DNA from 2 places in the Paenibacillus sp. B-A-8 genome. Region 1 is predicted to be linked to the other one. Evidence: a T-box and tRNA genes for the amino acid it is inferred to sense, from the RefSeq annotation. Region 1 holds a T-box; the other holds one or more tRNA genes.
What was found. The T-box of region 1 lies ahead of trpS (tryptophan--tRNA ligase). A T-box ahead of a tRNA ligase gene usually reads a tRNA of that ligase, here a tRNA-Trp.
Positions count from the first base shown of each region.

Region 1 (6,565 bases):
TTTGAGAATATTTATAAATTTATTACAGCGTTTATTTCGCGCAAAGCGTCTTCCAGATCTTCGCCTCTTTCATTCATGCGGTTTGCTAGCTGCTTACAATCATCAAGTTGTTCCTCTGTTAGCGGTCCTGCAAAATGCAGCGCTTCTATATAGTAATAAATGAAGTAATAATTCTCAATTTCAATGATCTCCAAATCTATTAAGGGATTTAAACGTTGGATGCATTCCTGAGCCAGTGCATTTCCAAGATGCTCCATTTGTATGAACACTTCTAGGTCAGACTTCCCGTAAATATATGGAATCGTGTCACTGTAGCTGCTAAGAACTGCGTCGGTCCAATAATCTAAATATTCAGTGACTGAGAAATGTTGATTCTGCAACATCAGCTCTCGAAATTGTAAATCTTTTGCATGATCAAATGGGAAAATCTTTGCGAATAAAGCAGGTTCGATGGTTTTTGGCATCACAATACTGTAATCTAAGTCATTGTTCCCTGTGGAGGCAAAGGCAATAAAGTCTTCAGTTGTATTTAATGACTGAAGCTCACCCTCAGTGATCAAACGCTGCATTGCTTTTAGCGTCAGCAGATAATACCCCATTTTAATAATCCCTGCTTCAAAGGCGATGATAGGTTGATCCTCCGTGTTAAAGAGAAAATCTTCTTCTGGATAAGTTGTCAGATCTGCTAGTTGGGTAAAATAATTCACGATCTTATCGTCTTCAAGCCATAAGTGGTACCGAAAATCCCCCTGATTATATTTCAACCAGTTTATTGAACGTTCATCTCGATCCTTTGGATTTCTCTCTAAAGCTCGCTGGAAACCTTCAAGGGTATTTAGATAAATGTTGATGTTATAAAACTCATCAGCTTGAAGATTAAAAACATAGACATCTTTATTGTCAGGTCCACTCGCGAAAGAAGAAATGACTGCTTTACTGTTCTTAACGAGAGTATTTACAAAACTTTCAGCTGTAACAATTTCGATATGATTAGGTTTAGTGGGACTAAATTTTGCTCTGTTTCCATCATATAAAAGATAGTAACCTTCTTGGTGGAACGGAGTTCTCTCTTCAAGCACACGTCCAAGCTGTGAATAAAATGTATTCATGTCCATTCTTCTTTCTACTATGATTTAAATGAATGATTCGACAATTTCTTCTTTTTTCCTCTAAGAGCCGCTGTCCAATGTGACGCTGGATCTAAAAAAACGCCGGAGCTCTCTCCAATAGAGAGTCCAGCGTTTTTTTATTGCCCATACGGATCAGATTTATTTTGAAAAATAATTAAGGCCCATGGCCTCGCGTACTTCGGACATCGTTTCTTGAGCAATGTTGCGGGCACGTTTAGTTCCGGATAATAAGATATCCTTAACAACCTTGGGTCTGGCTGCATAATAGGAGCGCCGCTCACGCATCGGTTCAATTAATTGGTCTAGAGCTGTCGTGATAAGCTGCTTACAGGCAGAACAACTTATACAGCCATTTTCGCAGCTCTCGTGAATTTCACTGGCGCCGTGGGAACGAAAAGCGCGATGATAAGCATAAATGGGACAAATATCTGGATGCCCAGGATCATTTTTATGAACACGGGCTGGATCAGTTGTGGCTTTGCGGATTTTGAAGGTGATCTCTTCCTTCGTGGAGTCCAGCTCGATGGCATTACCTAAGCTTTTGCTCATTTTTGCATTGCCGTCTGTTCCCACTAGTCTTGGGGTCTCGCTGATAAGCGCTCTCGGCTCCACAAGGATGGGGCTGTACAGCTCGTTGAATCTACGTACGATTTTGCGGGTCAACTCCAGATGGGGAAGCTGGTCTTCGCCTACAGGAATAATCGTCGCTTTACAAAAGGTTATATCGGCAGTCTGGCTTACTGGATACCCAAGAAAACCATAGTATAGTTCATCTAAGCTGGAATTTTTCGATTCGGCTTTAATGGTAGGATTGTGCCGCAAAGAATTCACAGTGACGAACATGGAGAACAGAACAGTCAGTTCGGCAATCTCTGGAATCATAGATTGAATGAATATAGTGGCTTTATCTGGATCTATACCCGCTGATAAATAGTCGAGTGTGATTTCATTCAAGTTTTGACCCAGTAGTTGAGGCCGATCAAAGTGAGTCGTTAGGGCTTGAATATCTGCTAGAAACACAAAAGTATCATATTGCTCCTGTAGAGCCACTCGGTTCTGCAAGCTGCCCACGTAATGGCCAAGGTGCAGCTTTCCGGTCACTCGATCTCCAGTTAATACACGTTCTTTTATCATTTAAATTCCTCCTGTTTTGTCGCTTTTGATTAACATTGAATCGCCACCACCAGCCATCATCCATGGCCATCACCTCCTTAAATGACAAAAAAACCTCATCCAATAAGGACGAAGTTGTCGTGGTACCACCTTAATTGATCGCGCCACCAAGTTTCGTTAGCATTACGATCTTCTCTTACCTGTACGGAGAGTGTTAAAAACAATCTAGATACAGGTCCCTTGATAACGGCGGGAACCCCGGCTTCTCCTACAGCATCTAGTTAGATGGTTCGGAAGAGCAACTCTAAAGGCCATTCGATCAAACGCTGGACACCGGTTCGCAGCAACCACCGGCTCTCTGAAGTCCATGTTCATTTGTCTACTTACCCTTTTTCAACGTTGTTCATGATATTTGGGTAATTGTAATTCTGATAAGTGAGTTTGTCAATAGGTGGAAATTAGAGGATGATATTCGAAGTATCTAGGTTTTATAATCTAGTAAAAGTATAACTTAAATGTATATAATCATCAGGAATTAAGTCCAATCTATCATTGCGGATTCACAATATACTATTCTATAACCTTGAAATGGAGTGATTAAAAATGGCGACAATTATAAGTTATGGGTCACAGGCAAAAATCCCGTTAGACCCGTTTACTACTGCTATAACGGTTGCAGGGATTCCTGGAGCTGGAGCGGGTCTAGCCACAGCGCAAGTAAATATTAGTCCGGCTAATCCGGCCTCTTTCTCCAGCAGAGTCGAGTTAAATGGTAGTTTTAGTCTTACTGCACTTGCTAACAGCCAATTTCTTGTTTTAATCCGACGTGCTGGAGTCGATATTTATAGATCCTTTTTTCGTTTTACTACAACTACTGATATTCAATTAAATGTTCAGTGGGTTGATGGTCCTTATATTGGAATCCATAACTATGAATTGGTAATTCAAAATGATAGCAACTTGCCTATCAATCTATTTGGACCCATATCATTCACAGCAACTGCTATAGGAGGAGATGGCGTAATTTAAGTTACGGGACAGTTAAATCGATCTGATTTAGCTGTCCTTTTTTTCATGGGCGTATAATTAAAACCTCAACTTTTGCAGCATAAATATCAAGCAAACTCCAACCAATAAGGAAGGGGTTCTTAGAAGATTGAAGTTATGGTTTCTCTCGTTATTTATTTAAAATGTTATCCTCTAAAACAGCATATTTATCACCGTACTGCTTAATGATATGTTGTTCTCCCCAGTTACAGAGCGAAGTTAAAATGTCGCTTAGACTATTACCATATTCACTAAGTTCATATTCCACTTTTGGTGGAACCTGATTGTATACGATCCGGTTGATGATTCCATCGGCTTCCAACTCTCGAAGCTGTTGTGTTAACATCTTTTGAGTAATCCCCGGCATCAATTGTTTTAATTCTGATGTGCGTTTTTTACCATGAGTTAAATGACAGAGAATCACACACTTCCATTTTCCTCCAATAACTTCGAGTGTAGCCTCAACGGAAATATTGTATTTTTTCTTAATCGTTGTCATAATATCCTCCAATGCATAGGTACTTTTTAGTGCCTATGGTACTTTTAAGTGCGTACTATTGATTATGTCCTATTTTATCTATCATAACATTTATCGTTCATTTTTTATAGAATGTTATAATCTTAAAGTGCTCAGCCTCAAAAAAAGTTAATACAAATAAAACCGTTTCGATACGCTCCCCGTCTTAATCTATGAGAGGTTTAGGAGAGGGGGATAAGGAAGGATATGTCAATGACTAATGCAGAAATGAAGAAAGTAACGGTTCTTGATACTCGGAGCGAGACGGATTTCTACGATTCCATATTGGTACATAGAGAACAACTGTACAGTATAGCTTATAGCTATTTACGTAACCGGAATGATGCGCTTGAAGCGATGCAGGAAATGACTTGCCGCGCTTGGATTAAAAGAAAAACATTAAAGGATCCCAAAGCATTCAAATCATGGATCATTCGGATCCTGATTTATGTCTGCATAGATGAACAAAGACGCAGAAAACGTTCCATGCCGCTTGTAGATGAGAGAATGGGAGAGCAAATTACGCATATTGGCTATCATCGAATGGAAATGCTGTGGGCACTCGAACAGGTTAAGCCCAAGTATCGCCATGTGCTGTTACTTAAATACTACAATGATATGACCTTGAGCGAGATTGCGAACATTCTGGATAAACCTGAGGGAACGGTCAAGACGTGGCAGCATAAAGGATTAAAGCAGTTAAGAACGATCATTAAGAATCGGGGTGATTGGAACAATGAGTAGCCAGGAGGAGCTTGCCATGTTAATCGATGCCGAAAGGATCCCGCAGGAGCACAAAATGGAGAGTGCCGCCGCACAAATCTATGCCATACAAGCAGGACTCGAGCTAGGTAAGAAACGCGGTAAAAATTTAATGTTCGCAAAAAGCGCGATGGCTGTTCTGACTGCTGCAATGATGGTCGCAGGATTACTATTCTTCAATCCATCCCAACTGCTGCCTCAACAAGCCTCTACTAGTATTGAATCAAGTGATTGGGGTGTACTGGAACCTTTTAAGAAGTTGGCTGATGCTGATGTTGATGCCCTTACGTTAGAATCTGCTATTCGAAATGATTATGTGCAAATCGTCAATAAAAGCGCTGAGAAAGACGGGTATAAAATCACACTGAATGCTGTGATCGCTGACGAAAATAAAATTATGCTGCTGTATACAGGGACTTCAAGTGGTGGTCAGGAAATTTACAACGTAAATAGTGTGTGGCTGACAGATGCTGCAGGACAAAGTGTTGTGGATAAAAATGGTAATAGAAGTGGGATGGGTTTACATGCTGAGGATAGTATTTATAAATGGCTCGGAAAAACTATCTATCCACTAGATAAGAATAAAGCATTTCCAAAAGAGGTTGTGGCCAATTTTCAGATCGCTTCAGTGGATCCCGGCATGCTAGCAAAACCGAATACGGGAACGAATCTAGCTGATATGCGTTATTCTGATCGTTTAAAGGTGAGCTTCGCTATTGATTCAAAATTCTGGGAGCAGAAGACGGAGACAATAGTTCTTAATCAGCCGTTTATGATTGACGGGAATAAAGTGAATCTTGCACAGGTAGAGCTGTCTCCGTTAAGTATAGTAGTCAAATATACGCTAAGTGAGGATTTAAAAACTAATTGGGAGATCAGAAATGAGTTATTTGGAAAGACTCCTAGTGAGTTGACATCGCGAGTTGGGAAGCGTGAATTGAAAAATAACTCGATTGGCGGAAGTGGCAGTGAGGATGGATTTATAAGCAACTTTAGCAGCAACGTATTGGATCATCCGAAATCCATTCGATTGAAGCTCAATGCGGGACCTGATCGCGAGAAGGATGCGTATATTGATATACTGAAAAAATGAGCAGTAGATATGAGCTAAATGTACAAAAATATGAATTCGCTATACAGACAAAAGGCCGCTAACAGTGGCCTTTTTTTGACCGGTAATATGATTTTAAAGTCCTCTTTTTAAATAGTGCTATAATAGCTCTTTGAGTGTCTTGAGTTGAATTCTGATCTAGATAAACTAGGGGTGGTAGATTTGAGCGTAATCCGTATGGAGAATGTAACTAAGAAATACGAGAATACATTGATTTTTCGAGATATTTATTTTCGAGTTAGCAAGGGCGAACGGATTGGATTAATCGGACGAAATGGTGCGGGGAAGTCAACTGTGTTTAAACTGATGATGGGAAAAGAGGAGCCAACAGCGGGAAAAGTGGAGTTAGATCCTAACGTGAAGATCAGCTACTTCTCTCAATTCTCTGAGCTTTCCGGGTCCTTGTCTGTACAGCAAGAGTTAGAGTTATGCTTCGAGCAGGTAGCGCTCATCGAACAAGAGCTTAACCAAATCGGGGAACAGCTTGGGAAAGTGACAGATGATGATCAGATGAATACTCTTTTAGAGCGACAAGCGGCGCTTTTTGAACAAATGGACCATTTGGATGGCTGGAATGTATCCGTCGAAATCAACACTGTTCTGACTAAATTGGGCTTCAATGAAAGATCACGGCATCAACCTGTTGATGAGCTGTCTGGAGGCTGGAGAAACCGCGCAGCACTGGCTAAAGTCTTAATTGAAATGCCCGATGTCGTATTGCTTGATGAGCCTACTAACTTTTTGGATATCGAAGGGATCGTATGGTTGGAGCAGTGGCTGCACCGTTTTAATGGCGCGATGATTCTAATCTCTCATGACCGGCAATTTATTGACAGAGTAGTTACGCGGACGATAGAAATCGAGAATTATCATTTTCAGGAATAT
Region 1 is NZ_CP183882.1:2,987,615-2,994,179, forward strand. It holds gene ACN6MV_RS12965 (DUF4303 domain-containing protein) at 12-1,109, opposite strand; gene trpS (tryptophan--tRNA ligase) at 1,269-2,264, opposite strand; T-box leader at 2,366-2,649, opposite strand; gene ACN6MV_RS12975 (hypothetical protein) at 2,847-3,272, shown strand; gene ACN6MV_RS12980 (winged helix-turn-helix transcriptional regulator) at 3,421-3,789, opposite strand; gene ACN6MV_RS12985 (sigma-70 family RNA polymerase sigma factor) at 4,015-4,551, shown strand; gene ACN6MV_RS12990 (DUF4179 domain-containing protein) at 4,568-5,662, shown strand; gene ACN6MV_RS12995 (ABC-F family ATP-binding cassette domain-containing protein) at 5,843-6,565, shown strand, end outside.

Region 2 (6,565 bases), 3.0 Mb from region 1:
TGTTTCATTAAGTAACATCGCCTGATCAGAGTCTACGCCAATAGCGTATTTCTTCTTCTCTTTAGCTGCATCAAAGATCCCAAGACCTGTACCCCCAGCTACGTTAAAAATAACATCCACACCGGAGTTATATTGAATCAGTGAAAGCTCCTTACCTTTAGCGGGGTTAACGAAATCACCAGCATACGATACAGCTACCTTCACATCAGGATCAACATATTGAGCGCCCTGAATGTAGCCAACCAAGAAAGCGTTAATCCCTGGAATATCCATACCGCCTACAAATCCGATCACATTCTCAGGATTAGCATTAGGCATATCTGATTGTGTAGCTAGCGCCGCTACAGCACCTGCCAGAAAAGATACTTCATTAGTCGCATAAGACATGTTGTACATGTTCTCTGGTGCTTCATCTATATCGGTATCATAGTTAATGAATTTTTTGTCTGGATATAATTCAGCCGTTGCATTAAACATCTCTGTAATTTCCGATCCGCCAGAAATAATAACATCCCAATCCTCAGCGGCGATATCGTTAAACGTAGGCTCCCATTTCGTTTTATCGACGCCCATTTCTACAACCTTTGTTTCTGCACCCAGTTCATCCTTAACCTTTTGCAGACCGCTATTCGCAGAGTCAAAGAAAGATTTATCTCCAAGCGTTCCTGGAATCAGAAGTACAACTTTGAGTTTATCTCCTGAACTTGTTTCTCCACCTTCAGCCGCATTAGATCCTGCATTCGCGGAAGATCCATTACTCGACGTATTATTTCCACAGGCTGTGACCATTACCATTACTACTAGCAGCAACAAAGAAAGAACTTTCTTTTTCATTTTTCTATTCCACCCCTATATATAGTTGGTTAGTAATTTGAGAGGTTCTCCATCTTGGTCTGTTGTATATTTCACGATTTAGATGGAAACTCTCATATTTCATGTAACATTGTCAAAATTTTAATGATTTTAACGAATACACTCAAAAATAGAGAGAAAATTATAATTTTTACGAATAATCCGACTAATTTCCGAACGAGATGGCCAGTCAGGTTGCTAATCTTCGGATTTCTTGATACGATCATATCAAATATTAATGAAAATAATTATATGATTTCGGTCATAATTTTGTACGATTCGGCTAAAACATAATTATTGGAGGCTCATCATGGATCGTGTTCTATATATTGTAAATGCAGCACATGAGGTTAATACCTATATTCCACCACACCAGCATGAATGTTATGAACTAGTCTATTATTTAAACGGATTAGGAACTACCAATGTAGGTTCGCGAAGTTATCATTTTCGTTCTTCTTCATTCGCGCTAATACCACCCAATCATAAACATGACGAGAATCATCGCGAAGACGCTACTATACTATTTGTAGGCTTCCATTCAAATCACCCAAATATGGAGAATTTGCAAGGCGTATATGAAGATGATAAAGACCATACTGTTCTACAGATCTTGCTTCGAATGAAAGCAGAGTTTACGCGCAAACAAGATGGATTCTCTGAACTATTGAACCTTCAAATGAGCGAAATCACTGTTCATCTGATACGGCTTCTTAGCGCCTCTGGGTTTCAATCGCCAACGGAAGACAGAGTCCAATATGTTCTAAACTATATGAATGAGCATTACCGCCATAAGCTATCGGTCGCAACACTCTCTGAGATGTCTGGATACAGCTATGATCGTTTCCGCCATTTATTTAAAGAGCGATTCGGTTCTTCACCTCTTCGCTATCTACTATTGAAACGTCTGGATTATGCAAAGTCTCTCTTACAACATACCCAAATGCATATCTCAGAAGTATCCGCTGCTGCTGGGTTTGTCAATGATGCTCAATTCTGCAATATGTTTAAACGTGAAGTTGGTCTCACGCCGCGGGCATTCCGACTAAGCAGTCAATGAAATTACAATTCAATTCACTCCGCTTCACATAAAAAAGCCGTTGAATTAGAAGTGTCTCTAATACAACGGCTTAAGAATAAAAGTTCATAGACAAAGAAAAAAGGTTTGTAGAGTTGCTTATACAAGCGACTTTACAAACCTTTTTGATATACCGGCGAGAGGACTCGAACCTCCACGGTTTCCCTCTCGATTTTGAGTCGAGCGCGTCTGCCATTCCGCCACGCCGGCACATATGAAATTAATGGAGGCGCCACCCAGATTTGAACTGGGGATAAAGCTTTTGCAGAGCTTTGCCTTACCACTTGGCTATGGCGCCATATGAAAACATTGGAGCGGACGACGGGAATCGAACCCGCGACCCTCGCCTTGGCAAGGCGATGCTCTACCGCTGAGCCACGTCCGCATAAAATGGCTGGGGATATAGGATTTGAACCTATGCATGACGGAGTCAAAGTCCGTTGCCTTACCGCTTGGCTAATCCCCAATAACATTTTAAAGTAAAATGGGGCGACTGATGGGTCTCGAACCCACGAATGCCGGAACCACAATCCGGTGCGTTAACCCCTTCGCCACAGTCGCCATATTAAACTGAATTTGTTGCTGTTCTTCTTAAAGTAAATGGGGCGACCGATGGGACTTGAACCCACGAATGCCGGATCCACAAACCGGTGCGTTAACCCCTTCGCCACGACCGCCATATTAAACTTTAGAGAAAGACTCTGGATAAAGATTGGCAGGGGCAGCAGGAATTGAACCCACACCAACGGTTTTGGAGACCGTTGTTCTACCTTTAAACTATGCCCCTAAAAAAATGGTGGGGGATGATGGATTCGAACCACCGAACACGTACGTGAGCAGATTTACAGTCTGATGCGTTTGGCCACTTCGCTAATCCCCCAAAGATGGTGCCGGCGAGAGGACTTGAACCCCCAACCTACTGATTACAAGTCAGTTGCTCTACCAATTGAGCTACACCGGCATATTAAGTTGTATACTACATGGTGGCTCGAGACGGATTCGAACCGCCGACACGAGGATTTTCAGTCCTCTGCTCTACCGACTGAGCTATCGAGCCAAGAAAATGGCGGAACCGACGAGATTCGAACTCGCGATCTCCTGCGTGACAGGCAGGCATGTTAGGCCAACTACACCACGGTTCCAAAAGATATAATTACTTGATGAAAATTGGTTGCGGGGGCAGGATTTGAACCTGCGGCCTTCGGGTTATGAGCCCGACGAGCTACCGGGCTGCTCCACCCCGCGTCGTTCTTAAATGAATATGGTGGAGGCTGAGGGGATCGAACCCCCGACCCTCTGCTTGTAAGGCAGATGCTCTCCCAGCTGAGCTAAGCCTCCGTAAACAACAATTGTTATTGTACCAAAGTCCACTATGTAAAATCAAGTGAAAATTTGGTGACCCGTATGGGATTCGAACCCATGTTACCTCCGTGAAAGGGAGGTGTCTTAACCCCTTGACCAACGGGCCATACTAATTAAAAATTTGTGGCGGAGAGAGAGGGATTCGAACCCTCGAGACGCTTGTGGCGCCTACACGATTTCCAATCGTGCTCCTTCGGCCAAACTCGGACACCTCTCCATATGGCTCCCCGAACAGGACTCGAACCTGTGACAACTCGATTAACAGTCGAGTGCTCTACCAACTGAGCTATCAGGGAATATTCATACCAGGCTTGATGCCTGAAAACTGAATCCGAATTGAATTTGCATTTTAAGTATAGGATAAGCCCTCGACCGATTAGTATTGGTCAGCTCCATGCATTACTGCACTTCCACCTCCAACCTATCTACCTCGTCGTCTTCAAGGGGTCTTACTAATTGGGAAATCTCATCTTGAGGGGGGCTTCACGCTTAGATGCTTTCAGCGCTTATCCCGTCCGTACGTAGCTACCCAGCCATGCTTCTGGCGAAACAACTGGTGCACCAGCGGTACGTCCATCCCGGTCCTCTCGTACTAAGGACAGCTCCTCTCAAATTTCCTGCGCCCACGACAGATAGGGACCGAACTGTCTCACGACGTTCTGAACCCAGCTCGCGTACCGCTTTAATGGGCGAACAGCCCAACCCTTGGGACCTACTTCAGCCCCAGGATGCGATGAGCCGACATCGAGGTGCCAAACCTCCCCGTCGATGTGGACTCTTGGGGGAGATAAGCCTGTTATCCCCAGGGTAGCTTTTATCCGTTGAGCGATGGCCCTTCCATGCGGTACCACCGGATCACTAAGTCCGACTTTCGTCCCTGCTCGACTTGTAGGTCTCGCAGTCAAGCTCCCTTATGCCTTTGCACTCTTCGAATGATTTCCAACCATTCTGAGGGAACCTTGGAACGCCTCCGTTACTCTTTAGGAGGCGACCGCCCCAGTCAAACTGCCCGCCTGACACGGTCCCCGTACCCGGTAAGGGCACTAGGTTAGAACCTAGATACGATCAGGGTGGTATCCCAACGGCGCCTCCACCGAAGCTTGCGCTCCGATTTCTACGGCTCCCACCTATCCTGTACAGATCGTACCCAAATTCAATATCAAGCTGCAGTAAAGCTCCATGGGGTCTTTCCGTCTTGTCGCGGGTAACCTGCATCTTCACAGGTATTAAAATTTCACCGGATCTCTCGTTGAGACAGCGCCCAAGTCGTTACGCCATTCGTGCGGGTCAGAATTTACCTGACAAGGAATTTCGCTACCTTAGGACCGTTATAGTTACGGCCGCCGTTTACTGGGGCTTCGGTTCATAGCTTCGGGTTACCCCTAACCACTCCCCTTAACCTTCCAGCACCGGGCAGGCGTCAGCCCGTATACTTCGCCTTGCGGCTTCGCACAGACCTGTGTTTTTGCTAAACAGTCGCTTGGGCCTTTTCACTGCGGCCCCCTCGTGCTATTCACACTACCGGGGCACCCCTTCTCCCGAAGTTACGGGGTCATTTTGCCGAGTTCCTTAACGAGAGTTCTTCCGCGCGCCTTAGAATTCTCTTCTCGCCTACCTGTGTCGGTTTGCGGTACGGGCACCTTCTCCTGGCTAGAGGCTTTTCTTGGCAGTGTGAGATCATGACCTTCGCTACTACAATTTTCGCTCCCCATCACAGCCCAGCCTTAATGATGTGCGGATTTGCCTACACATCAGCCTCACTGCTTAGACGGACATATCCATCAGTCCGCGTCACTACCCTCCTGCGTCACCCCATCGCTCATAGCGGATTACGGTGGTACAGTAATTTCAAACTGTTGTCCTTCGACTACGCCTTTCGGCCTCGCCTTAGGTCCCGACTTACCCTGAGCGGACGAGCCTTCCTCAGGAAACCTTGGGCTTTCGGCGGATCAGATTCTCACTGATCTTTTCGTTACTCATACCGGCATTCTCACTTGTATGCTGTCAAGCGCTCCTTACGGTACACCTTCAACCCACATACAACGCTCCCCTACCCCAGATACATACGTATCTAGCCATAGCTTCGGTGGTGTGTTTAGCCCCGTTACATTTTCGGCGCAGAGTCACTCGACCAGTGAGCTATTACGCACTCTTTCAATGGTGGCTGCTTCTAAGCCAACATCCTGGTTGTCTGTGCAACTCCACATCCTTTCCCACTTAACACACACTTGGGGACCTTAGCTGATGGTCTGGGCTGTTTCCCTTTTGACAATGGATCTTAGCACTCACTGTCTGACTCCCGGCAATAAGTATATGGCATTCGGAGTTTGACTGAGCTTGGTAATCCTTGCGGACCCCGCACCCAATCAGTGCTCTACCTCCACTACTCTTATACCGAGGCTAGCCCTAAAGCTATTTCGGGGAGAACCAGCTATCTCCGAGTTCGATTGGAATTTCTCCGCTACCCCCACCTCATCCCCGCACTTTTCAACGTGCGTGGGTTCGGGCCTCCAGTGCGTGTTACCGCACCTTCACCCTGGACAGGGGTAGATCACACGGTTTCGGGTCTACGTCCACATACTAAATCGCCCTATTCAGACTCGCTTTCGCTGCGGCTCCGTCTTCTCGACTTAACCTTGCATGTTAAACGTAACTCGCCGGTTCATTCTACAAAAGGCACGCCATCACCCATAGATAGGGCTCTGACTTTTTGTAAGCACACGGTTTCAGGTTCTATTTCACTCCCCTTCCGGGGTGCTTTTCACCTTTCCCTCACGGTACTGTTTCACTATCGGTCGCCAGGTAGTATTTAGCCTTAGCAGATGGTCCTGCTGGATTCATACGGGGTTTCACGTGCCCCGCACTACTCGGGATCCGTCTCGGAGAGAACACAGTTTAGGTTACAGGGCTTTTACCTCTATCGCGGGCCTTTCCAGACCTCTTCACCTACCATATTCCTTTGTAACTCCATGTGAGACGTCCCACAACCCCTAAGAGCAAGCTCTTAGGTTTAGGCTGTTCCGCGTTCGCTCGCCGCTACTGACGGAATCACTATTGTTTTCTCTTCCTCAGGGTACTTAGATGTTTCAGTTCCCCTGGTCTGCCTCTACACACCCTATGTATTCAGATGTGAGTAACTGCGAATTACCACAGCTGGGTTTCCCCATTCGGACACCCCCGGATCAAAGCTTGCTTACAGCTCCCCGAGGCAGTTTCGTTGTTCGCCACGTCCTTCGTCGGCTCCTGGCGCCTAGGCATCCTCCGTGTGCTCTT
Region 2 is NZ_CP183882.1:6,007,255-6,013,819, forward strand. It holds gene ACN6MV_RS27035 (BMP family ABC transporter substrate-binding protein) at 1-834, opposite strand, end outside; gene ACN6MV_RS27040 (AraC family transcriptional regulator) at 1,163-1,912, shown strand; tRNA gene ACN6MV_RS27045 (tRNA-Leu) at 2,062-2,140, opposite strand; tRNA gene ACN6MV_RS27050 (tRNA-Cys) at 2,155-2,228, opposite strand; tRNA gene ACN6MV_RS27055 (tRNA-Gly) at 2,241-2,315, opposite strand; tRNA gene ACN6MV_RS27060 (tRNA-Gln) at 2,322-2,396, opposite strand; tRNA gene ACN6MV_RS27065 (tRNA-His) at 2,416-2,491, opposite strand; tRNA gene ACN6MV_RS27070 (tRNA-His) at 2,532-2,607, opposite strand; tRNA gene ACN6MV_RS27075 (tRNA-Trp) at 2,644-2,717, opposite strand; tRNA gene ACN6MV_RS27080 (tRNA-Tyr) at 2,725-2,810, opposite strand; tRNA gene ACN6MV_RS27085 (tRNA-Thr) at 2,816-2,891, opposite strand; tRNA gene ACN6MV_RS27090 (tRNA-Phe) at 2,912-2,987, opposite strand; tRNA gene ACN6MV_RS27095 (tRNA-Asp) at 2,995-3,072, opposite strand; tRNA gene ACN6MV_RS27100 (tRNA-Met) at 3,099-3,175, opposite strand; tRNA gene ACN6MV_RS27105 (tRNA-Val) at 3,193-3,268, opposite strand; tRNA gene ACN6MV_RS27110 (tRNA-Glu) at 3,324-3,398, opposite strand; tRNA gene ACN6MV_RS27115 (tRNA-Ser) at 3,417-3,509, opposite strand; tRNA gene ACN6MV_RS27120 (tRNA-Asn) at 3,513-3,588, opposite strand; rRNA gene ACN6MV_RS27125 (23S ribosomal RNA) at 3,649-6,565, opposite strand, start outside.
Region 2: it encodes a tRNA-Trp, which carries the amino acid that the T-box ahead of trpS (tryptophan--tRNA ligase) is inferred to sense. The anticodon was not compared.